Regions from separate parts of the Microbacterium sp. Mcb102 genome, predicted to be linked through region 1. Evidence: predicted binding sites of a transcription regulator. Region 1 holds the regulator's gene; each other region holds the start of a gene.
The links. Region 1 encodes LexA, which represses DNA repair genes until DNA is damaged. Its sites were predicted from a motif close to TCGAACANNTGTTCGA; they were not measured.
Positions count from the first base shown of each region.

Region 2: recA (recombinase RecA) is a predicted target of LexA. The motif match lies at 3,692-3,707, and genes of this name have one in related genera.
Region 3: OC372_RS15025 (HNH endonuclease signature motif containing protein) is a predicted target of LexA. The motif match lies at 3,168-3,183, and genes of this name have one in related genera.

Region 1 is NZ_JALJRG010000006.1:252,425-260,355, forward strand. It holds gene ftsE (cell division ATP-binding protein FtsE) at 1-633, shown strand, start outside; gene ftsX (permease-like cell division protein FtsX) at 630-1,544, shown strand; gene smpB (SsrA-binding protein SmpB) at 1,608-2,084, shown strand; gene OC372_RS15625 (prolyl oligopeptidase family serine peptidase) at 2,095-3,960, opposite strand; gene lexA (transcriptional repressor LexA) at 3,983-4,669, opposite strand; gene OC372_RS15635 (LysM peptidoglycan-binding domain-containing protein) at 4,960-5,328, shown strand; gene OC372_RS15640 (histidinol-phosphate transaminase) at 5,386-6,468, shown strand; gene hisB (imidazoleglycerol-phosphate dehydratase HisB) at 6,477-7,094, shown strand; gene hisH (imidazole glycerol phosphate synthase subunit HisH) at 7,091-7,726, shown strand; gene priA (bifunctional 1-(5-phosphoribosyl)-5-((5-phosphoribosylamino)methylideneamino)imidazole-4-carboxamide isomerase/phosphoribosylanthranilate isomerase PriA) at 7,830-7,931, shown strand, end outside.
Region 2 is NZ_JALJRG010000001.1:487,616-495,546, forward strand. It holds gene OC372_RS02320 (DNA translocase FtsK) at 1-1,878, shown strand, start outside; gene pgsA (CDP-diacylglycerol--glycerol-3-phosphate 3-phosphatidyltransferase) at 1,878-2,456, shown strand; gene OC372_RS02330 (CinA family protein) at 2,453-2,941, shown strand; gene OC372_RS02335 (helix-turn-helix domain-containing protein) at 3,083-3,391, shown strand; gene OC372_RS02340 (DUF3046 domain-containing protein) at 3,412-3,636, shown strand; gene recA (recombinase RecA) at 3,904-4,953, shown strand; gene OC372_RS02350 (regulatory protein RecX) at 5,337-5,810, shown strand; gene miaB (tRNA (N6-isopentenyl adenosine(37)-C2)-methylthiotransferase MiaB) at 5,860-7,407, shown strand; gene miaA (tRNA (adenosine(37)-N6)-dimethylallyltransferase MiaA) at 7,404-7,931, shown strand, end outside.
Region 3 is NZ_JALJRG010000006.1:130,262-138,192, forward strand. It holds gene mmsB (multiple monosaccharide ABC transporter permease) at 1-467, shown strand, start outside; gene OC372_RS15020 (sugar-binding protein) at 529-1,647, shown strand; gene OC372_RS15025 (HNH endonuclease signature motif containing protein) at 1,747-3,138, opposite strand; gene OC372_RS15030 (spermidine synthase) at 3,263-4,111, opposite strand; gene OC372_RS15035 (ABC-F family ATP-binding cassette domain-containing protein) at 4,168-5,991, shown strand; gene OC372_RS15040 (Na+/H+ antiporter) at 6,032-7,801, shown strand; gene OC372_RS15045 (MetQ/NlpA family ABC transporter substrate-binding protein) at 7,903-7,931, shown strand, end outside.

The sequences.
Region 1 (7,931 bases):
CCTGCGACCTCCGTCGACATCATGCAGCTTCTCGCTCGCATCAACGCCGGCGGCACGACCGTGCTGATGGCTACGCACGAGGCCGGCTTCGTCGACCAGATGCAGCGCCGGGTGATCGAGCTGCGCGACGGCGAGATGGTGCGTGACGAGGTTCACGGCGGATACGGCGACACCTCCAACATCCCGCGCCTCGTGCCGGAGAAGGTGCGCGGTGCTGCCGCCGCAGCGGCGTTGACGGCGGTGCAGGAGGTCCAGCGTCAGACGGCGGACCTCTCCTCGGTCCGCGCTGCCTTGGCCGAGGAGCTCAGCTCCCAGCGGAAGGCCGCCGCAGACGAGCGCGCCTCGGATGCTCCGGCAGGTGCTCCGCAGAAGGCCGAACCCCCGCGCACGGTCGAGCCACCGGAGTCGAGCGCCGTCCCGGCGACCGGCGCCATCGCCGCTGTCGTGGAGCCGCCGACCGTCGCGGAATCACCGGCCGTCGTCGAGCCGCCGACCGTGACGGAGCCGCCCGCGGTCGTCCGACCGCGCACGCACCCGATCACCCTGCCCACCGTCGATGTCGCCGAGCTCGGAGTCGCAGATCGCCTCGGGCTCTCCGACGAAGACGACGAGGAAGTGGGCCCGACCTCATGAGAATCGGACTCATCCTGACCGAGGCCCTGGGCGGTCTCCGACGGAACATCTCGATGGTCATCTCGGTGATCCTCGTCACCTTCGTCTCCCTCACCTTCGTCGGCGCGGCGATCCTGATGCAGTCGCAGATCGGCGTCATGCGGGGTTACTGGGCCGAGCGTGCCCAGGTCGCCGTGTACATGTGCTCCGCGGTCTCGGAATCCGACACCTGCATCGACGGAGCCGCGAGCGAGGAGCAGGTGGCCGCGGTCCGGGCGCAGCTCGAAGGCGACGCGCTGGCACCGCTCATCAGCTCGCTGACCTTCGATACCAAGGAGGACACGTACGCCAAGCTCGTCGAGCAGCTCGGCGAGGACCAGGCGAGTGTGCTCACGCCCGACCAGGCATTCGAGGTCTTCTTCGTGACGATGAAAGACCCGGGGCAGTCGCAGGTGCTCGCCGAGGCATTCAGCGGCCAGGCCGGAGTGGAGCAGGTCAAGGATCAGCTCCAATACCTCGAACCGCTGTTCTCCGCTTTGACCGTCGCGACGTATATCGCCGTCGGCATAGCGGTGCTCATGCTGATAGCGGCGACCCTGCTGATCGGGACGACGATCCGGTTGTCGGCGTATGCGCGTCGCAAGGAGATCGGCATCATGCGCCTGGTCGGCGCCTCGAACCGGTTCATCCAGACACCGTTCGTGCTCGAAGGCGTGTTCGCGGCGTTCCTCGGCTCGGCGCTGGCCAGTGCCGCGGTCGTCGCCGGCATGCATTTCGGGGTGAACGGCTACCCGCGAGGTCGCGTCCCGTTCATCACGACCTGGGTGACGATGCAGGACGCGATGCTCGTCGTCCCGGTGCTGATCGGCATCGGCATCGTCCTGGCCGCGTTGTCCGCCGGCTTCGCGATCAGGCGTTGGCTCCGTACCTGATATCCTGAAAGGCTGCTCGGTCGGAACGATCGATCGGGCTCATCACGGCAACAGGAGAGCATCATGCCCAGGGAACGCGGAGAGAAGGTCGTCGCGACCAATCGTCGCGCACGTCACGACTACACGATCGAGAAGTCGTACGAGGCGGGGATGGTGCTCACCGGCACCGAGGTCAAGTCACTGCGTCAGGGGCGCGCCAACCTCAGCGACGGTTACGCGTTCGTGAAGGGCAACGAGGTCTTCCTCGATTCGGTGCACATCCCGGAGTACTCCCAGGGGCATTGGACCAATCACTCGGCGAAGCGGATCCGCAAGCTGCTGCTGCATCGCGAGGAGATCGCCAAGATCGCGCATGCCGTCTCGGCAGGTGGATACACCCTGATCCCGCTGAAACTGTACTTCTCCGATGGGCGGGCGAAGGTCGAGATCGCCCTCGCCAAGGGAAAGCGCGAGTACGACAAGCGGCAGACCCTGCGCGAACGTCAGGACACCCGCGAGGCGGATCGTGCCATGCGCCTGCGCAATCGCGTGGGCGAGTAGCGACCGGTCGTCACAGCGTCGGCTCGAAGCCGAACGCGCGGCCGAGGAAGATCAGTTCACGCTCGAGCGCGTCGATGATCGTGTCGGCACTGCGGAATCCGTGCCCCTCAGCGGGGTAGAGGACATACTCGTGGTCGACGCCTCGGGCGGCCAGCGCGTCTCTGATCGCCTCGGACTGCGAGGGCGGGACCACTCGATCTTCTCCGCCCTGCAGCAGCAGCACGGGGACTCCGATGCGATCCGCGTGGGTGAGTGGTGATCGTTCGACGTAGATGTGCTCGTACTCGGGGAGAGGCCCCACGAGACCGTCGATGTACGACGCCTCGAAGTCGTGCGTGTCGGCGACCAGCATCCGCAGATCGGCCACGCCGTAGCGGCTGATCCCCGCGGCGAAGGCCCCGCCGTGCACGAGCGCGGACAGCACCGTCCAGCCGCCTGCGGATCCACCGCGGATGGCGATGCGGGACGGGTCGGCGAGGCCGGCATCCGCGAGGCCCTGTGCGGCGGCGATCACGTCGTCGACGTCCACGACGCCCCATCGGCGGTCCAGGCGTTCGCGGTAGGCGCGTCCGTAGCCGGTGGAGCCGCCGTAGTTGACGTCGAGCACGCCGATTCCCCTGCTCGTGTAGAACGCGTTGGCGGCGGAAGCCGCGCCGGTGACGTGCGCGGTCGGTCCGCCGTGCACCAGCACCACGTACGGGGGGAGCTCGTCGGCGGGGGCTGTCGCGTCGGGGTTCGCCGGGGGGTAGGCGAAGGCGTGCACGACTCCGTGCCTTCCGTCGACCTCGATCGGCACAGCGCGCGGCATCCATTCGGCATCGACGGGCTCACCTCCGCGCACGGCGACGGTCGCGCCGGAGTCCACATCGATGCACCACAGGCCGGCGGTCACGCCGGAGCCACTGCCGGAGAGCAGCACGCGCGACCCGTCCACATCGTCGATGCTCACATGGCCGTCGGCCGGGATATCGATCGGGCGTGCGGCACCGTCCGGTGAGATCAGGACGACCTCGTCGCGCCCGTTCGTGCGGGTCGCGACGATGCGTCCGTCGGTGAGCGGCCGATACCAGCGGTTGCCGAGCACCCAGAGTCCGTAGCCGGTGTCGGCATCGGTCGGGCTGAGCGCGCGCGGTGCGCCGACCGGCGAGACTCCGTCGAGCTCGATGCGATGCAGGCCCCAGCGGTCGTCCGGATCATCGGCGAACATCAGCTCCGTCTCGCTGAGCCACTCGGGCTGCAACGCCGCTCGAGTGGGGATCTCGTGCACGTCGCTGCCGTCGCTCTGCGCGATCTGCAGCTGCGAGGCCTCCCAGGGCATCCGTCCGCGGTTCCAGGTGATCCAGGCGACGCGGCCGCCGTCGGGCGAGAGTGCGGGGTGAGCGAAGAAGCCGTCGCCCTCGACGATGACTCGAATTCCGGACGCGTCCTCCGCGGCGGAGCCGTCGATCGGGATCTCGACGATCGCGCGGGTATGCGGGGCGGCCGACAGATCTTCGCGCACGGCGAGCAGACGGCCGTCTTGCACGCGGAGGCCTCCGTGCGATGGCCCCGCCGGTGTCAGCGGGACGGGCTCGGCACCGGCGACCAGTCGATGGACGCGCTGATCGCCGGCATCGACGAAGTACAGGATGCCCGTGGAATCGGCGGTCCATGCCCCGCCGCCGTACTCGTGTACACGGGAGCGAGCACTCCAGGGCGCCGGGAGCATCTCGGCTCCCGAGGAGCTTCGCACCGTGACCCGCCCCTTCTCGGCGGGCACGGATTCTCCCCACCAGATCTCGGAGCCGACGAAGCGCGCCCCGTCGATGCGCGGGGAGGATGCCGCGACGGAGGCTGCGGAGAACGGAGAGGGCCAGGAACCGTGAGGCGACGACATGCTCCGAGCCTATGGTCTGAACTCAGACGGCGCGCAGCACCGCCACGACCTTACCGAGCACCACGGACTCGTCGCCGAGGATGGGTTCGAAGGAGGAGTTTCGGGGGAGGAGCCAGGTGTGGCCGTCGCGACGGCGCAGCACCTTGACCGTGGCCTCGCCGTCGAGCATCGCGGCCACGATCTCGCCGTTCTCCGCATTGTTCTGCGAGCGCACGACGACCCAGTCGCCGTCGCAGATCGCGGCGTCGATCATCGACTCGCCCGAGACCTTGAGCATGAAGAGGTCTCCTTTGCCCACCAGTTGACGGGGGAGAGGGAAGATCTCCTCCACCTGCTGATCGGCGGTGATCGGCACGCCGGCGGCGATGCGACCGACCAGGGGCACGAGCGCCGCGTCGCCGACCGGAGTCGCCACGTCGGCGGGGTTCTCGCCGCTGGCGCCGGGGAGATCGATCAGGACCTCCATGGCACGTGTCTTGCCGGGGTCGCGTCGCAAGTAGCCGCTCAGTTCGAGTTGACCGAGTTGGTGGGTCACGCTCGACAGGGACTTCAGGCCGACGGCGTCTCCGATCTCCCGCATGCTCGGCGGGTAGCCGTGATGAGCGATGGAGTTCTGGATGACCTCGAGGATCGCCATCTGCTTGGGGCTCAGGCTCTTGCGGCGTCGCGTCCGCGGTGCCTCCGACTCGGGGGCCGAGTTCTCGCTCATGGTGCTCCTTAAGTGCGGTGTTCCGACGTCGCTCTTCGAATGTCGGAGGCCCGTGGTGTGGTGTTCTCATCGAAACCGTATCCGAGAAACGGCCCGATCTGGAAGATCTGTTCGAGCGTGTCGGCAGAATCGTGCATCCGGTTTCGAAGACAACTTGACAGATGTTCGAACTCGAAGATATCTTCGGTACGTAGCTTCGCATTCACGGCTCCCGGCCGAGACGGGAATGCGAACGCTACGCCAACTTCCCCGGCAGCTTCACCGCTCCGGGACAGGCTAAGGAGCACCACATGAGCAGCATCGGCTTCAGCACCGCGGCAGTCATTCCGGCGTCGACCCGTCCTACGACGCGACTCCGTCTGACCACGCGCGGTCGCGCCGTGCTGCTGGGGTTCGCCTCCGTGCCGCTCGCGATCGGCATCGCCTTCGCCGCACTCAGCGGTGGCAGTGCGATCGCCTCGGGCGCAGACACGGCAGCCGTCAGTGTCGAGACCGTGACCGTCATGCCCGGTGACACTCTCTGGTCGATCGCCACCGGTGTCGCCCCCGGCGCCGACCCGCGCGACGTCATCGGTGAGATCAGCCGTATGAACCTGCTGCGTGGCGGTGAGCTCCAGATCGGCCAGACGCTCGCCATCCCGGCCCAGTACGTGGACTGATCCCGTCGCGCCCGAGCTGCAGCAACTTTGCGTCATCGACTCGGGGCGCCGCTTAACATGGGAAGGGTGACCCTCTCCCTCAACGATCTCCCGCTACGCGACGATCTTCGCGGACTGACTCCGTACGGCGCTCCTCAGGCACCGCTCCCGATCGCCCTCAACGTGAACGAGAACACGCATCCCATTCCGGACGCGGTGGCGAGCGACATCCTCGACGACATCGCGCTCGCGATCCGTGATGTGAACCGTTATCCCGACCGGGAGTTCACCACTCTTCGCGAGTCGTTCGCAGAGTATCTGGGTCACGGCCTCACCCCGGAGCAGATCTGGGCGGGCAACGGCTCGAACGAGGTGCTCCAGCACATCCTGCAGGCCTTCGGCGGCCCCGGGCGCACGGCCTTCGGTTTCGCGCCGACCTACTCGATGTACCCGCTCATCGCGCAGGGCACGGGCGCGCAGTGGATCCCCGGGACGAGGCAGCCCGACTACACGATCACACCGGAGGAGGCAGCGGAGCAGGTGCGCACCGCGGACCCCGACGTGATCATCCTGTGCACCCCGAACAATCCCACCGGCACCCCGCTCGGCCTGGACGTCGTCGAAGCCGTCTACGAGGCGGCGCGGGGCATCGTGATCGTCGACGAGGCCTACCAGGAGTTCGCACCGCACGACGCGCCTTCCGCGCTGACACTCCTCGAGGGGCGCCCGCGCCTGGCGGTCTCGCGCACGATGAGCAAGGCCTTCGCCTTCGCCGGTGCGCGAGTCGGGTATCTGGCGGCAGATCCGACGTTCATCGATGCGTTGCGTCTGGTGCGCCTGCCCTATCACCTGAGCACGCTCACCCAGGCTGCGGCCGTCGCCGCTCTGCGCAACTCCGACGTGATGCTCGGCATGGTCGAGGAGATCGTCGAACAGCGCGACCGCATCACAGCGACCCTCGAGGCGCTCGGATATACGCCCCACGAATCCTGGTCGAACTTCGTCCTCTTCGGCGGCATCGCCGATCCGCGTGCGACGTGGCAGCAGCTCTTCGACCGCGGCGTGCTGGTGCGTGATGTCGGCATCCCCGGTCATCTCAGGGTCAGCGCGGGCACCGAGGCCGAGACCACCGCGTTCCTCGATGCTCTGGCCTCGATATGATCGGCATCATGAGCACCCCGTCATCGACCCCGCGCACCGCGAGCCGCGTGCGCAGCACGTCGGAGTCCACCGTCGAACTCGAGCTGAACCTCGACGGCACGGGGGCGAGCCGCATCGACACGTCGGTGCCGTTCTTCGACCACATGCTCACCGCTTTCGCGAAGCACTCGCTGACCGACCTGACCGTGCGCGCTTCGGGCGACACGGACATCGATGCGCACCACACCGTCGAAGACGTGTCGATCGTGCTCGGACAGGCGATCCTCGAGGCGCTGGGCGACAAGTCCGGCATCTCCCGCTACGGCGATGCGCTCGTGCCGCTCGACGAGGCGCTCGCGCAGGCGGTCGTCGACATCTCGGGTCGTCCGTACCTCGTGCACACCGGCGAGCCCGCCGGATTCGAGCACCACCTCATCGGTGGGCACTTCACCGGCTCGTTGGTGCGTCACTCTTTCGAGGCGATCACCTTCAACGCCGCGCTGACCGTCCACGTGCGTGTGCTGGGCGGCCGCGACCCGCACCACATCGCCGAGGCGGAGTACAAGGCTTTCGCCCGCGCGTTCCGCCAGGCAAAAGCACTCGATCCGCTGGTCGACGGGATCCCGTCCACCAAGGGTGCACTGTGAGCGCGAGTCCCCGCGTCGCCGTCTTCGACTACGAGTCGGGCAACGTCCACTCGGCTGTCAAGGCGCTGGCCGCTGCCGGCGCGGATGCCGTGCTGACGCGCGACCGCAAGGCCGCCCTGGAGGCCGACGGTCTCCTGGTTCCGGGCGTCGGCGCGTTCCAGGCGGTCCGTGACGCGCTCCACGCACACGGCGGCGACGAGATCATCGACCGGCGTCTGGCCGGCGGACGACCGGTGCTCGGGATCTGCGTCGGCATGCAGGTGCTCTTCGAGCACGGGGTCGAGCGCGGGCACGACACCGCGGGCCTCGGCGAGTGGCCCGGAGCGGTCACCGAGCTCAACGCACCCGTGCTGCCGCACATGGGCTGGAACACCGTCGAGCCCGGCGCGGACAGCGTGCTCTTCCGGGGCCTGGAACATGAGCGTTTCTACTTCGTGCACTCCTACGCCGCCCAGTCCTGGGAGCTCGACGTCATCCCGCCGTTCCCCGAGCCCGTGCTGACCTGGACGACCTACGGCGACCCCTTCCTCGCCGCCGTCGAGAACGGTCCGCTCTCGGCAACCCAGTTCCACCCCGAGAAGTCGGGCGAAGCGGGCATCCAGCTCCTGCGCAACTGGGTCGGGAGTCTCTGACACCCATCGTGGACGTCATCCGTTTTGTCACCCGCTCTCCGGCGGACTACCCTCGGTTCTCGTGCCCGCTCCGGGCTGCAGACCTTCCCTAGCCAAGGACCCCATGAACGACTTCGCGCAGTCTCCCTCGCTCACGCTCCTTCCCGCGGTCGATGTCGCCGGTGGCAAGGCCGTCCGCCTCACCCAGGGCGAGGCCGGAACCGAG
Region 2 (7,931 bases), on a different contig from region 1:
GGCTCGGATGACATCACCGCATTGCTCACGACCTCCGATCCGACTCCGGCCTACGACCAGGCGGTCGTCGTCGAGAATCCCTACGACGCCGCGACCGAGGTGCTCTCCGACGTCAGGTCGGTCGCCGATTCGCTTGCCGAGCAGCAGACGACGGCGCTTCTCGATGACTCCTCCGACACCGGCGAGGTGCCGGAGCTTCCGGGGCTCGACGGGTTCGGTACTGAGGGCCCGGGCGACCGTGGACCTCAGGCCCCCGTCACGCCGTACATCCTGCCCTCTCCGGGCCTCCTCGTCGAAGGCCCGCCGCCGGTTCTTCGTTCCGAGGCCACCGACAAGGTGATCGAGCAGATCACCAGCGTGCTGACGCAGTTCAAGGTCGACGCGAAGGTCACCGGCTTCTCGCGCGGGCCGACGGTCACGCAGTACGAGGTCGAGGTCGGTCACGGCGTCAAGGTCGAGAAGATCCTGCAGCTGAGCAACAACTTCGCCTATGCCGTGGCATCGAACGACGTCCGCATCCTCTCGCCGATCCCCGGCAAGAGCGCGATCGGCATCGAGATCCCCAACGCCGACAAGGAGATGGTCGCGCTCGGCGACGTCCTCCGGTCGCCGGCCGCGCAGAAGAGCACGCACCCGATGACCATCGGCGTCGGCAAAGATGTCGGTGGCAACATCGTCATCGCGAACCTCGCCAAGATGCCGCACCTCCTGGTCGCCGGTTCCACGGGTTCCGGTAAGTCGAGCTTCGTGAACTCCATGATCACGAGCCTGCTCATGCGGGCTCGCCCCGCGGACGTGCGTATGGTCCTGATCGACCCGAAGCGCGTGGAGCTCACGAGTTACGCCGGCGTCCCGCACCTCATCACGCCCATCATCACGAACCCGAAGAAGGCAGCCGAGGCGCTGCAGTGGGTCGTGAAGGAGATGGACATGCGGTACGACGACCTCGCGTCGTTCGGCTTCCGTCACATCGACGACTTCAACCGCGCCGTGCGCGCCGGCGAAGTCGAACTCCCTGTGGGCAGCGAACGTGTTCTCAAGCCGTACCCGTACCTCCTGGTCGTGGTCGATGAGCTGGCCGACCTCATGATGGTCGCCCCTCGCGACGTGGAGGACTCGATCGTCCGCATCACGCAGCTCGCTCGTGCTTCCGGCATCCACCTGGTCCTCGCGACGCAGCGCCCCAGCGTCGACGTGGTCACCGGTCTCATCAAGGCCAACGTCCCTTCGCGACTGGCGTTCGCCGTCACCAGCGTCACCGACAGCCGCGTCATCCTCGACAGCCCCGGTGCCGACAAGCTGATCGGACAGGGCGACGCCCTGTTCTCCCCGATGGGATCGTCGAAGCCGTTCCGTCTGCAAGGTGCGTGGGTCGACGAGAAGGAGATCGACGCCGTCGTCAAGCACGTCACCCGTCAGGCGCGTCCGGACTACCGACCCGATGTGCAGGAGGCGATGGAGCCGACGAAGAAGAAGGAAGTCGACGAAGACATCGGCGACGACCTGGAGCTTCTGCTCGCCGCAGCCGAGCTCATCGTCTCTTCGCAGTTCGGCTCCACGTCGATGCTGCAGCGCAAGCTGCGTGTCGGCTTCGCCAAGGCGGGTCGCCTGATGGACCTTCTGGAGTCCCGTGAGATCGTCGGACCCTCCGAGGGGTCGAAGGCCCGCGACGTGCTGGCCACGGCCGAGCAGCTCCCACAGGTGATGGCGAAGCTGCGCGGAGACGATGCTCCGGCGGCCTCCCCGGCTCCGGCAGCCCCTCCGGTTCCGCCGATGCCGCAGACGCATGATCCGATCGCCGCCCAGTATGAAGGACTCCCCGAGGTGGAGGCCGACGGCGGCGACGAAGACGCCTGGGGCCTGACGGGGCGCGACTGATGACGATTCCTCGGCAGCTGCCCAACGCCATCACCGTCGCGCGCATCCCGCTGGCGGTCATCTTCTTCGTCCTGCTGCTGTTCGGTGGCACCTACGGACTCCCCGAGCCCGGCCTCCGCTGGGCGGCCGCCATCATCTTCATCGTCGGGATCTCGACCGACTGGGTCGACGGTTACCTCGCACGCAAGTACGACATCGTCAGTGACTTCGGCAAACTCTGGGACCCGATCGCCGACAAGATGCTCACCGGAGCGGGCTTCATCGGCCTCGCCATCCTCGGTGAGGTCAGCTGGTGGATCGTCGCGATCATCCTCATCCGTGAGTGGGGGATCACGATCCACCGTCTCATGGTCGCGAGCGAGCATGTGGTCGCGGCTGCCTGGATGGGCAAGATCAAGACGGCGTTCCAGGGGGTCGCACTCGGGTGGGCGTTGCTTCCCCTACACGTCCTCATCGGCCTCGATGCCTGGACGCTGATCACCTTCATCCTGATGGTCATTGTCCTCGTGCTCACGGTGGCGAGCGGGATCGACTACATCGTCGCGCAGGCACGCGGATCGCGCCAGAAGCAGGCATGAGCGACGCGGGCGCCGCCGCACTGCTGTCGGCTCTGACACACCGCGGTTGGACTCTGGGCGTCGCCGAGTCGCTCACGGGCGGCGCGCTGTGCGCCGAGATCGTGTCGGTTCCGGGGGCTTCCGCGGTCTTGCTCGGTGGTGTGGTGGCCTATGCGACCCCGGTCAAGGCGACGGTCCTCGGTGTGGATGCCGAGCTCCTCGCTGCTCACGGGCCGGTCCACCCGCAGGTCGCCTTGCAGATGGCAGACGGCGTGCGCCGCGTCGTGAACGTAGACGGAGTCCCGGCTGACGTCGGGGTCTCGACGACCGGCATCGCCGGCCCGGATTCCCCCGACGGCCAGCCGGTGGGAACGGTGCACATCGGGATCGTGACGCCCGACGGCTCCTCGGCGAAGGCGTTGCACCTGCAGGGTGACCGTGATTCGATCCGTGCGCAGACGGTGAACGCGGCTCTTCAGGTGTTGCTCGAGTTCGTCCTGGAATAGTGACGGTCCGATGTCGGTTATTACCGATGTGCTCACATTCAAACCACAGAGTGCAGGGGTAGATTTCGAGCAGGCCAGGAGTACTAGACTGGCTGTCTCATCGGGGGAGACCTCGAACGATCACACGGGGAGGAGGTTCCGATGATTCTTGTACGACAGGAAATCGGCGATGTGCTGAGGGACTTCCGCCTGCAGAAGGGGCGCACGCTCCGGCAGGTCGCGAGCAAAGCGTCGGTGGCGCTCGGCTACCTCAGTGAGGTCGAGCGGGGCCAGAAGGAGGCGTCGAGCGAGATCCTCGCATCCGTCGCCGATGCTCTCGACGTGCCCATCTCGACGATCATGCGTGAGGTCGGGGACCGTATCTCTGTACTCGAGGGCATTCAGGTCTTCCCGGATGTCGTTCCGGACGACCTCGTCGCGTCGGTCGAACCTCAGCTCTCGCTGCACTGAGCTTCGCATGCGGGTGAGCGATGCGTCGTAGCGAGTTCCTTCGCGCCGTCGACACCGAGTTCCAGGCGCGAGCCTCGTCATTGGTGAACGACCTCGGGCTTTCAGCCTTGCGTGGCCGTACGGCGCTCGAAGCTCTGGAAGACGGCACGCCGCCGCGGGAGATCTGGTTGGCGCTCTGCGCAGAGATGGATGTTCCGGAGAACCGTCGGCACGGCGTCGGACGGCAGGAGCCGCGAGGGCGTTGAACCCTGGAGGGTGTCCGCAGTTTACGGGACACGGCCTGCGATGATCGGCGTGTCGTCGAAGATCTGTTCGAAGCGGGCGTAGTCTTCTGCACAAGTGGTTAAGGGAATCTGTTCTCCACGGTATGCGAGCTCTCGGCGTCGATGTCGGTGGCCTCTCCTACGGTGGAAACAAGCCGAAGAGCCATTACGCCTTGTCGGAGAGTTCCTCCCAACCGGGAGAGCCGCGACAGCCTACAGGCGGCACCACGCGCGCAGAAGGAGCAGACCATGCCATCACCCGCCGACCGCGAGAAGTCCCTCGAGACCGCACTCGCCCAGATCGATCGTCAGTTCGGGAAGGGCTCGGTCATGCGGCTGGGTAGTGATGAGCGCGCCCCCGTGGCCGTCATCCCCACCGGCTCCATCGCCCTCGACGTCGCCCTTGGCGTCGGAGGTCTCCCGCGTGGCCGCATCGTCGAGATCTACGGACCTGAGTCCTCGGGTAAGACGACGCTGACGCTGCACGCGATCGCGAACGCGCAGCGTGGCGGTGGCATCGCAGCCTTCATCGATGCCGAGCACGCGCTCGACCCCGACTACGCGGCGAAGCTCGGCGTCGATATCGACGCGCTTCTTGTCTCTCAGCCCGACACCGGCGAGCAGGCGCTCGAGATCGCCGACATGCTCGTGCGTTCCGGTGCCATCGACCTCATCGTCATCGACTCCGTCGCGGCGCTCGTGCCTCGTGCGGAGATCGAGGGCGAGATGGGTGACTCGCACGTGGGCCTGCAGGCACGACTCATGTCGCAGGCGCTGCGCAAGCTCACCGGTGGTCTGAGCCAGACGAACACGACCATGATCTTCATCAACCAGCTCCGCGAGAAGATCGGTGTCTTCTTCGGATCACCCGAGACGACCGCCGGTGGTAAGGCGCTGAAGTTCTACGCCTCTGTCCGCATGGACATCCGTCGTATCGAGACGCTGAAGGACGGCACCGACGCGGTAGGAAACCGCACCAGGGTCAAGGTCGTGAAGAACAAGATGGCCCCGCCCTTCAAGCAGGCGGAGTTCGACATCCTCTACGGTGTCGGTATCTCTCGCGAGGGCAGCCTGATCGACTTCGGTGTCGAACATGCCATCGTGAAGAAGTCGGGCTCGTGGTACACCTACGATGGCGACCAGCTGGGTCAGGGCAAGGAGAACGCACGGACTTTCCTGCTCAACAACCCCGACATCGCGCTGGCGATCGAGACGCAGATCAAGCAGAAGCTCGGCATCGGCGGACCAGCCGCCGTGCCTGCTGCAGCAGACGAGCTCGCTGAGCGTCGTCCGGCCTGATGAGTGACACTCGTGGGGGCGATCCGGACCGGATCGCCCCCATCATTCCGCTCTTCGGACGCGCCGTGAAGAAGGCCGAGCCGCTTGCTGTCGCTCCTGGCGGCGATGACCTCTCAGACGGCGCTTCCGCGGGCCCCGGTGACGCAGGCCAGTGGCGGTCCACATGGAATGCGCGAGAGCGCACCTCTCGCGCCGAAAGTCGGCCCCAGTCCGGCAGCCCCAGCGACCGTCATCCCGCGCGTGGGGCATCAGCCCGAGCTGGGTCGGAAGCATCGAAGACCGCGCCGAGACTTCACGCGCTCGGGATCCCACCCGTCGCGCAGGGAATTGCTGAGGAGCCGGGAGAGCTCGACGAGATCCGCACGGCGGCCGAGGAGTCCCTCGTGAGAAAGCTGCGGACTCGATCTCTCTCGGTCTCCGAAGCGCGTCAGGCGCTGAGGGGGCACGGGCTCGATAACGCTGTGATCGACGACGTGATCGACGACTTCTGCCGTCGTGGCTACCTCGACGATGCCGCTCTTGCCGGTGTTCTGGTGACATCGGGGGTCGAGCGGAAGGGACAGGGGAGGGTCGCTCTGTCGCGCGCACTCGCTCAACGGGGTATTCCTCGCGACGTGATCGACGCTGCACTCGACGAACTGCCGGATGATGACGATGAGCGGGCCCTCGAATTCGCCCGCACCAAGGCACGTTCGTTGGGCCGACTCGACAACGACACCGCCCTTCGGCGTCTGGTGGGACAGCTTTCGCGACGCGGCTACAACGGGTCCGTCGCGATGAAGGCGGCCAAGCAGGCACTGCGGGAGACTGGCCCGAGTGCGTCGAGCTCGGGCGTCCGATTCGTCGATTCGGACTGAGCAAGCGACGCAGCAACCGCATCCGCACGGCTCGTAGAATGGTTTGATCATGACTATTCCGCGCAGCGAACCGACGATCATCAGCGCCTCGTCCGCAGCCGTCGACGAAGACGGACGCCAGCGATCGTACGAGGTTCGTACTTTCGGGTGCCAGATGAACGTGCACGACTCCGAACGGCTCTCCGGATCGCTGGAAAGCGCCGGCTACGTCCGTGCACTCGACGGCGCCGAGGCTGACGTGGTGATCATCAACACCTGCGCGGTGCGCGACAACGCCGCCGGAAAGCTCTACGGCACCCTCGGACATCTCGCCTCCGTCAAGCGTCGTAAAGAAGGTATGCAGATCGCGGTCGGCGGCTGCCTGGCCCAGATGGACAAGCAGGCAGTTCTCGACAAGGCGCCCTGGGTGGACGTCGTGTTCGGCACGCACAACATGGGGTCGCTGCCCGGGCTGCTGGAGCGTGCACGTCACAACGGCGATGCGGAGCTGGAGATCCTCGAGTCGCTCGAGGTGTTCCCGTCGACGCTTCCGACGAAGCGCGACTCGGCGCACAGCGGATGGGTGTCGATCTCGGTCGGCTGCAACAACACGTGCACGTTCTGCATCGTCCCGAGTCTGCGTGGCAAGGAGAAGGACCGGCGTCCCGGCGACATCCTCAACGAGATCCGCCTCCTCGTCGAAGACGGTGCCATCGAGGTCACTCTCCTCGGCCAGAACGTGAATTCGTACGGCGTCGAGTTCGGCGACCGACAGGCGTTCGGAAAGCTGCTGCGCGCGGCCGGCGAAATCGAGGGACTGGAGCGCATCCGTTTCACGAGTCCGCACCCTGCGGCGTTCACCGACGACGTGATCGACGCCATGGCCGAGACCCCGAGCGTGATGCCGCAGTTGCACATGCCGCTGCAGTCCGGCAGCGATCGCATCCTCAAAGCGATGCGGCGGTCGTACCGGAGTGAGCGTTTCCTCGGGATCCTCGATCGTGTCCGCGCGCGCATCCCGAATGCCTCGATCACGACCGACATCATCGTCGGTTTCCCGGGGGAGACCGACGAAGACTTCGAAGACACGATGCGCGTCGTCGAGCAATCCCGCTTCTCCGGAGCCTTCACCTTCCAGTACTCGATCCGCGAGGGCACGCCCGCCGCGACGATGGAGGATCAGGTTCCGAAGGAGATCGTCCAGGAACGGTACAACCGCCTGATCGCACTCCAGGAGCGAATCTCGCTGGAGGAGAACCAGAAGCAGGTCGGACGCCAGGTCGAGGTTCTCGTCTCGACGGGCGAAGGCAAGAAAGACGCCGAGACGCACCGGCTGACCGGCCGTGCCGAAGACAACCGTCTGGTGCACTTCGAGGTCACCGCCGGCTCGGACCTCCCGCGGCCCGGCGACATCGTCACGGTCAGCGTCACCCATGCGGCCCCCTTCCACCTGCTTGCCGACGATCCGACCGGAGCGCCGCTGCGCATCCGTAGAACGCGCGGGGGTGACGCCTGGGATCGCTCGCAGGCGGAATCGTGCGCGGTCCCGACTCCGGCGTCCGACGGCGGCCCGCGCGCCGTATCCCTCGGTCTGCCCACCCTTCGCGTCGGAGTGTGAGCGAATCGCGCCTCTGGGCGATAGTCGGAGCCACAGGAACCGGGAAGAGTGACCTCGCGCTCGATCTGGCGGAGGCTCTCCGTGCCCGCGGCAACCCGGCCGAGATCGTGAACGCCGACGCCATGCAGCTCTATCGTGGGATGGACATCGGCACGGCGAAGCTCCCTGTCGCCGACCGACGCGGAATCCCGCATCACCTCTTCGACGTTCGTGAAGTGGATCAGGACGCGGCCGTCGCCTGGTACCAGCCCGTAGCGCGAGAGGCGGTCGGCGCGATCCACCGACGCGGAGGCGATGCGATCCTGGTCGGCGGTTCGGGCCTCTATGTCTCGAGCGTCGTTTACGAGTTCCACTTTCCACCGAGAGACCCCGAGATCCGTGCAGGGCTGGAAGCAGAGCTGGAGTCGCACGGGCTGGACGTTCTCATCGATCGGCTCCGGTCGGCGGACCCGGCAGCAGCGGCGAAGGTCGACCCGCGCAACAGCCGACGGGTCATCCGCGCCCTCGAGGTGCTCGCGCAGGGG
Region 3 (7,931 bases), 120 kb from region 1:
AGGACCGCTGGGTCGACTTCTTCGTGATGATGAACATGTCGGTGCTCGCCTCGCTGGCCGGCATGATCTATGTCGCCAGGGCCACGGCCTCCGGGCCGCAGGACGGCAACGGCTGGGAGCTGGATGCGATCGCCTCGGTCTTCATCGGTGGCGCGGCCGTCTCGGGCGGTATCGGAACCGTGATCGGCTCGATCATCGGTGGTCTCGTGATGGCGTTCCTGAACAACGGTCTCGCGCTGCTGGGCGCCGGTGCCGACGTCGTCTCGATGATCAAGGGCCTCGTGCTCCTGTTCGCCGTCGGTGTCGACGTCTGGAACAAGCAGCAGGGTCGCCCGTCGATCACCGGCTTCCTCACGCGTCGCTTCGGCCGCAAGGAGGACCCGATGACCGACACCTTCGACCCGAAGGCGAACTACCCCACCAACCAGAAGTACGAAGCCCCCGCCGTCGACGAGACGCGCGGATAGTAGGGGTCTCACTGCGCACGCACACGCGTCGAGACCTACACACACCAGAGAAAGAGATCACATGAAGAAGATGCTTCTTACGGCGACAGCGATCGTCGCCGTGGGCGCTTTCGCCCTCACCGGCTGCTCCTCGGAGCGTGGCGGAGACACCGGCGCCGATGGTGGCGACGAGGCGGCAGCAGGCTTCGCCGCCGACGCCACGATCGGTGTCGCCCTCCCGGACAAGACCTCGGAGAACTGGGTCCTCGCCGGTCAGCTGTTCACCGACGGACTCGAGAAGGCCGGGTTCAAGGCCGACGTGCAGTACGCGCCGGCCAGCAACACGGTCGCCGAGCAGCAGAACCAGATCCAGGCGATGGTCACCGGTGGCGCCAAGGTCATCATCATCGGTGCCAAGGACGGCAAGCAGCTCGCGACGCAGGTCGAGGCCGCTCGCGACGCCGGTGTCGCCGTCATCGCGTACGACCGTCTGATCGAGAACACGGAGGCCGTCGACTACTACGTCGCGTTCGACAACTTCGAGGTCGGCAAGCTCCAAGGTCAGGCTCTGCTCGACGGTCTCGCCGAGCGTGCGGGCCACGAGGCTCCGTACAACATCGAGCTGTTCTCGGGCTCGCCGGATGACGCGAACTCCGCGGTGTTCTTCAACGGCGCCATGGAGGTCCTCCAGCCGAAGATCGACGACGGCACCCTGAAGGTCGTCTCGGGTCAGACCGAGATCGCCCAGACGGCGACCGAGGGCTGGAAGGCCGAGAACGCGCAGCGCCGTATGGACTCGATCCTCACGTCGACCTACAGCTCTGAGGCGCTCGACGGCGTCCTGTCCCCGAACGACACGCTCGCTCGCGCCATCATCACCTCGGTGCAGGGTGCGGGCAAGGATGTCCCGGTCGTCACCGGCCAGGACTCCGAGGTCGAGTCGGTGAAGTCGATCATGGAGGGCATCCAGTACTCCACGATCAACAAGGACACCACGCTCCTCGTCGAGCAGTCGATCAAGATGGTCGGCCAGCTCCAGAAGGGCGAAGAGGTCGACGTGAACGACGAAGAGCAGTACGACAACGGCGTGAAGGTCGTTCCCGCGTTCCTGCTGCCGCCGGTCATCGTCACGAAGGAGAACGCGGCCGAGGCGTACGCCAACGTCCCGAGCCTCCTCGAGATCGTGAAGTCGTACCAGTAATACCGCAGCATCCTCGGGCCGTCCGGACCTTCGGGTTCGGGCGGCCCGTTCGCTGTGTCCCGCTTCCGGTCGCCGTTTCCTGCTACCGAGTGTCACCGTTCAGAACGGAGCGGGCACTGTTGAATCGGTGAACGTCACCGTGTTCTGGGGAGGCGGTCGGTCGATGTACGAGCGCCCGGTCGGACTCGTCCACTCCAGCACGCCGCCCGCACGTTGCTCGACGTGCCAGGGGGAGTGGTGTTTGAGCATGTGATGTCGTCGGCAGAACGCCGCGAGGTTCACATCTGTGGTCGCGCCCCCGGTCGAAGCCGCGTGATTGTGGTCGAGATCGCACTTCCGCGCCACGATCCCGCACCCGGGGAACCGGCACCGCTGATCCCGCGCGCGCAGATGTCGCCGCAGTTGCTCGCTCGGCCGGTATCTGTCGACAGCGAGCAGCGCGCCGGAGATCGGATGCGTCAGCACACGATCCCAGCCCATGGCCGAGCCGGCCAGCCTGCGGGCGGTGGTGATGTCGATCGGCGTCGTGCCGTCGAGCAGGGCAGGCGGGAGGACGGACGGCAGGGAGCCGCCGGAGCGCCCGCATCCGACATCGCCGGGCGTGCGCACGAAAGCGGCGGCATCCGGAACATCGCGGTCATCGTCCATCAACGACATCAACGACATCACCGGCACCGAGACCTCGACGCGGGCGCGGATCTCGCCGAGCAGTCCATCGGTCGTGTCGTGTCCTGCCGGCGTGCCCGTGAGCAGGAGGTCGGCGAGCAGGTCGGCACGCAACTGGTCGATCGTGCGCTCGTCTGCCGGAGGTCCATCGGAGCCGGCACTTCTCGCCGCGTGGGCATTGTCCTTTTTCACCGCATGCGCCATCTGCGAGAGCCGGTCGAACATGCCGTGGATGAGCGCGGCCGGGCCGCGGGTGCCGAGCTCGGCCATCCCGTCGTCGAGATCTCTCGTCCACACGCGGCGGCCCTTGCGCGCCTCGCGGTGCCGTTCGCTGACCGGGCGCTCCTGGAATCGTTCGGCCAGGCGCCGTGCGAGCCGTCGCAGCCGGTTCGGGGACTCGGTCTCGGCGATCGCCACCGCCTCGGTGGCATAGGCCTGTCGGTCGGCCGCATCGTCGAGGTGGGCGCCCGCGTCGACGATCACCCGCGCATGCGCGCCACTGATGCGCCCCGCGCCCTGTGCCTCCCACACCGAAGGGAAGCGCTCGACGAGCCAGGAGGCCTCGGCCATCCGTCGCTCGATCGTGCGGTCGCTCAGGTGCTGCGCGGCGCCGATCTCGGCCGCCACCGTGCGGATCGCCATGTCGCCATGATCGGGATGCGCAGCCTCCCTGGCGATGTCGATAGCCAGACGCCCGGCCATCGCGAGCATGCCGTCTCTGGCCGCGTGCATGCTGCTCAGCGTCGCTTCTGCCGCCTCGAGCGACGCCACCAGATCGGCGAGCATCGCCATCTGGGAGTCGGTCGCGTGGAGCAGTGCTGTCATGACTTCAGTCCATCACGGACCACCGACATTCGAAACTATGTTCACCGGGATTCCGGCATCCGATTCGGCCGTTGTCTCCGCCCGTTGTCGCAGCCCGACGGACCGGGCCCCGTCGGGCTGAGCGCTAATCCCAGATGGGGTCGTCGGGGTCGGGGGAGTCCGTGCCGTCGGCGTCGGTCATGATGCGTGCGTCGGCGATCCACGACGTCAGCGAAGCGTCGTGCAGCATGTGCGGTCGCGGTGCGCCGAGCAGATCGGGGTTCGTCACGACGTCGAGTGGCGCATCGCTGGCGAAGACGACGACGTTGCCGAGTGGTCCTTCGTCATCGTCCGGTTCGGCGTCGAGGACGACGGCGACGTGATCGAACACGGTGCGCAGGGTGGCTGCCTGTCGCCGTGAATACTCGAACGGATGCCCGTCGAGCAGGTTCACGGCCACGACGCCGTCTGCGGCGGAGCGCGCGGCGACCCGGCGGTAGAACTCCTGGCTGGCCACATGATGACGGATGACGGCGGCATCCCAGAGGTCGACCACGGTGAAGCGGGCATCCGCCCACTCGTCCGGGAGCTCCGCGTCGGCGACCGCTCGCGCATCGCCGAAGATGACCCGCACATCAGCGCCCGGGGGCAGGGGCAGCGCGGCGATCACCGCGTCGTAGAGAGCGGGCTCGAACTCGACCACGAGCTGGGGTGAGCCGGCACGCGTGGCCTCGACATAGCGGGCCAGCGTGAGTGCTCCGGCTCCCAGATGCACGGTGAACAGCGGTGCACCGGGCTCGGCCGCGGCATCCATCGCCCTGGCGATGTGCTGGGTGTAGGCGTATTCGAGTTCGGTGGGATCCGTCATCGACACGACGGACTGCGGGATCCCGTCGACGCTGAGCTCGTAGCGACCTGGTCGCCTTCGCGATTGCACCAGCTTCGCCTTGCGATCGTCGAGCATGAGCGAGAACACCCGGCGTTTACTTGGCACCCGTCGATTTTAGGCTGGCCGCCGTACCCATCGCGCGCGGCTACCCTGGAAGGAACATGGCACATCTTCTCGGGGCTGAAGCCCTGCACCTCGAATATCCGACCAGGGTCGTCTTCGACTCCGTGACCCTCGGCATCGAAGAGGGTGACCGCATCGGCATCGTCGGCCGCAACGGCGACGGGAAGTCCAGCCTCCTCGGCATGCTCGCCGGCATCAAGGAGCCGAACTCCGGCCGCGTCACGGTGCGCGGCGGCACGCGGATCGGCGTGCTCGACCAGGCCGACAACCTGCCGGACGACCTCACGATCAGCGCCGCCGTCGTCGGCGACACCCCGGAGTACGAGTGGGCGGGCGACGCGCGCATCCGCGACGTGATCGACGGCCTCCTCACCGATCTGCCGTGGGATGCCGAGATCGGCTCGCTCAGCGGTGGCCAGCGGCGCCGGGTGTCGCTCGCGAAGCTGCTCACCGGCGACTGGGACGTCATCGCCCTCGACGAGCCCACCAACCACCTCGACGTCGAGGCGATCACGTGGCTCGCCGCGCATCTCAAGAAGCGCTGGTCGCCGAACTCGGGCGCGCTCCTGGTCGTGACCCACGACCGGTGGTTCCTCGACGAGATCTGCACCGAGACCTGGGAGGTGCACGACCGCATCGTCGAGCCCTTCGAGGGCGGCTACGCGGCGTACATCCTGCAGCGCGTGGAGCGCGACCGGATGGCAGCGGCGACCGAGGCGAAGCGCCAGAACCTGGCCAAGAAAGAGCTCGCCTGGCTCCGGCGCGGTGCTCCGGCCCGCACGGCGAAGCCGAAGTTCCGCATCGACGCGGCCAACGAGCTCATCGCCGACGTGCCCGAGATCCGAGACAAGGTGTCGCTGCAGTCGCTGGCCGTCTCGCGCCTCGGCAAGGACGTGGTCGACCTGCTCGACGTCGGCGTGACCTACCCGACGGCGGACGGCGGCGAGAAGGTCGTGCTCCGCGACATCGAGTGGCGCATCGCGCCGGGGGAGCGCACCGGCATCCTCGGGGTGAACGGCGCCGGCAAGTCCACACTCCTCGGGCTCATCTCCGGCACCGTGGAACCCACGGTCGGCCGGGTCAAGCGCGGCACGACCGTGAAGGTGCAGACCCTCACCCAGCGGCTCGACGAGCTCACCCAGCACTGGAAGGACCCGGTGCGCGTGATCATCTCGGGGCTGCGCACCTCGTACACGATGGGTGCCGGCTCGAAGGCGCAGGACCTCACGCCCGGTCAGCTGCTCGAGCGCCTCGGGTTCGACTCCGCCCAGCTCTCCACCCCGGTCAAGGACCTCTCGGGTGGCCAGCAGCGCCGTCTGCAGCTGCTGTTGGTGCTGCTCGACCAGCCGAACGTGCTGATCCTCGACGAGCCGACCAACGACCTCGACACCGACATGCTCGCCGCCATCGAAGACCTGCTCGACTCCTGGTCGGGCACGCTCCTGGTCGTCAGTCACGACCGGTACTTCCTGGAGCGCGTCACGGACCAGCAGTACGCGATCCTCGACGGCCACCTGCGGCACCTTCCCGGAGGCGTCGACGAGTACCTGCGACTGCGCCACCTGCAGGCGTCGGCGGGCTCGAAGCAGACCGCGACGTCGGCAGCTACGGCGACGGCGACGGCAACCGCCTCAGGTCTCGACGGTGCGGCTCTCCGCACAGCGCAGAAGGAGATCTCCTCCCTCGAGCGGCGCATCCAGAAGCTGACTCAGCAGGTCAATGCCGCCAAGACCGCGCTCGCCGATCACGACCAGGCCGACTACGCGGGACTCGGCGATCGCATGAAGAAGATCAGCGATCAGCAAGCCGAGATCGAGGAGTTGGAGCTGCGCTGGTTCGAACTCACCGAGGAGATCGGCTGACCGAGGAATATCCTTCTCCTGACGCTGTTGGGAGGTAGGGATGGAAGGCCTCGAAGTAACGGTCCTGCTCGGACTCACGATTCTCGTCGGAACCCTGATCGCCCCGCGCGTGCGTCTCGCGCTGCCCCTCGTCCTGGTCATCTTCGGACTGCTGCTCGGCTTCATCCCGCCGCTGCGTGAAGTGCAGCTGCCGCCGGAGACGGTGCTGCTGCTGTTCCTCCCGGTGATCCTGTTCTGGGAGAGTCTCACGACGTCGCTGCGCTCGATCCGCCGCGACTTCCGCTACATCCTCCCGATGAGCACGGTCCTCGTGGTCGCGTCGGCGTTCGCGGTCGCCGGCATCGGCGTGCTGTTCGGGATGCCGTGGGAGATCGCGCTCATCCTGGGAGCGGCGGTCGCACCGCCGGATGCCACGGCCGTCGCGGCGCTCGGTCGCCTGCTGCCGCGCCGCACATTCATGAAGCTGAAGGCCGAGAGCCTCACCAACGACGGCACGGCGCTCGTGCTGTACGCGATCGCGGTGTCGCTCGCGCTCGGCGGCCAGATCACACCGCTCTCCGTGACACTCGACGTGCTGATCTCCTACGTCGGCGGGATCGCGGCGGGCGTCGTGATCGCCGGCCTCGGATACCTGCTGCTGCGGCGCACATCCTCGACGATCGTGATCAACGTGGCGCTGCTGCTGATCCCGTTCACGGCGTTCCTCGCTGCCGAGATGGTGCACGCCTCCGGCGTTCTCGCGGTCGTCGTCGCCGGGCTCATCGTCGCCTACGTGTCGCCGCGCGTGACGACGGCGTCCTCCCGCCGACAGGCCGATGCGGCCTGGCCGTTCGGAGTCTTCCTGCTCAACGGCGCGCTGTTCGTGCTGATCGGCCTCGAGGTGCAGTACGTCGTGCACGAGATCTCGGCGGCGGCGATCGGCCGGCTCGTGCTGATCACGCTCGCGGTGTGGGCGACCCTCCTGGTGGTGCGCTACGTGTTCCAGGTGCTGAACGTGCTCTTCCAGCGCCAGACCGGTGGGCGTCCGGCGCGGGGAGCCCGGTCGCGGGCGCGCGTCGTGTCGACCATGGCCGGCATGCGCGGTGCGGTCTCGCTCGCGATCGCGCTGTCGGTCCCCGCCACGATCACCGAGGGCGGGGTGGTGTCCGGACGCGACGAGATCGTGTTCGTCACGGCCGGAGTGATCATGCTGAGCCTGCTCGTGCAGGCCCCGCTGCTCCCCGCGCTCGTGCGCTGGGCGCGGTTCCCCGTCGATCATGTCGAGGACGAGGAGTACGAGCTCGCCGAGCGGGCGATCTCGGGTGCGGCGCTCGCAGCCCTCGACGACCTCGCCGCCGAGCACGGCATCGGGCAGGAGGTCCGCGACCGTGTGCGCACCGAGGGCTACGCGATGCTCGAGTTCGCGAACGCGCGCACACTGGCGCGTGAGCAGGCGATCGTCGACGCCGAGGCCGACGCACTGGACGAGATGCTCGACGAGCCCGATCCGCTGAGCGCCGGAACCGCTGATCCGCCCGAAGAAGATCCGGCACCGAGCGGGGGAGTGGATCAGGCCACGGGGCCCGATGGCACCGACGGGACGGTTCTGCAGATGATCGCGACCTCAGCCGACGTCGACCTCGCGCAGCGCTCGCCGCTGATCCGGCACGAGGAGCACACGCGCCTCAAGCTCGCCCTCATCGACCGCAAGCGCGAGGTGCTCCTGGGGTTGCGCGGTGCGGGGACGGTCGACGACCTCGTCGTGCGCCGCATCTCGGCCCGCCTCGACCTCGAGCAGGTGCGTCTGCAGGGGATCGAGGAGTTCGACTGACCCGCACCCGAGCGGGCTGTGACGCCGTGTGACGACTCGATTCCGCACGTTCGATGGCGCCTGCCTAACGTATTCGAGTCCCCAAGAGAGGAACTCCTTCCATGTCACGCCGCACCACTTCCGTCATCGC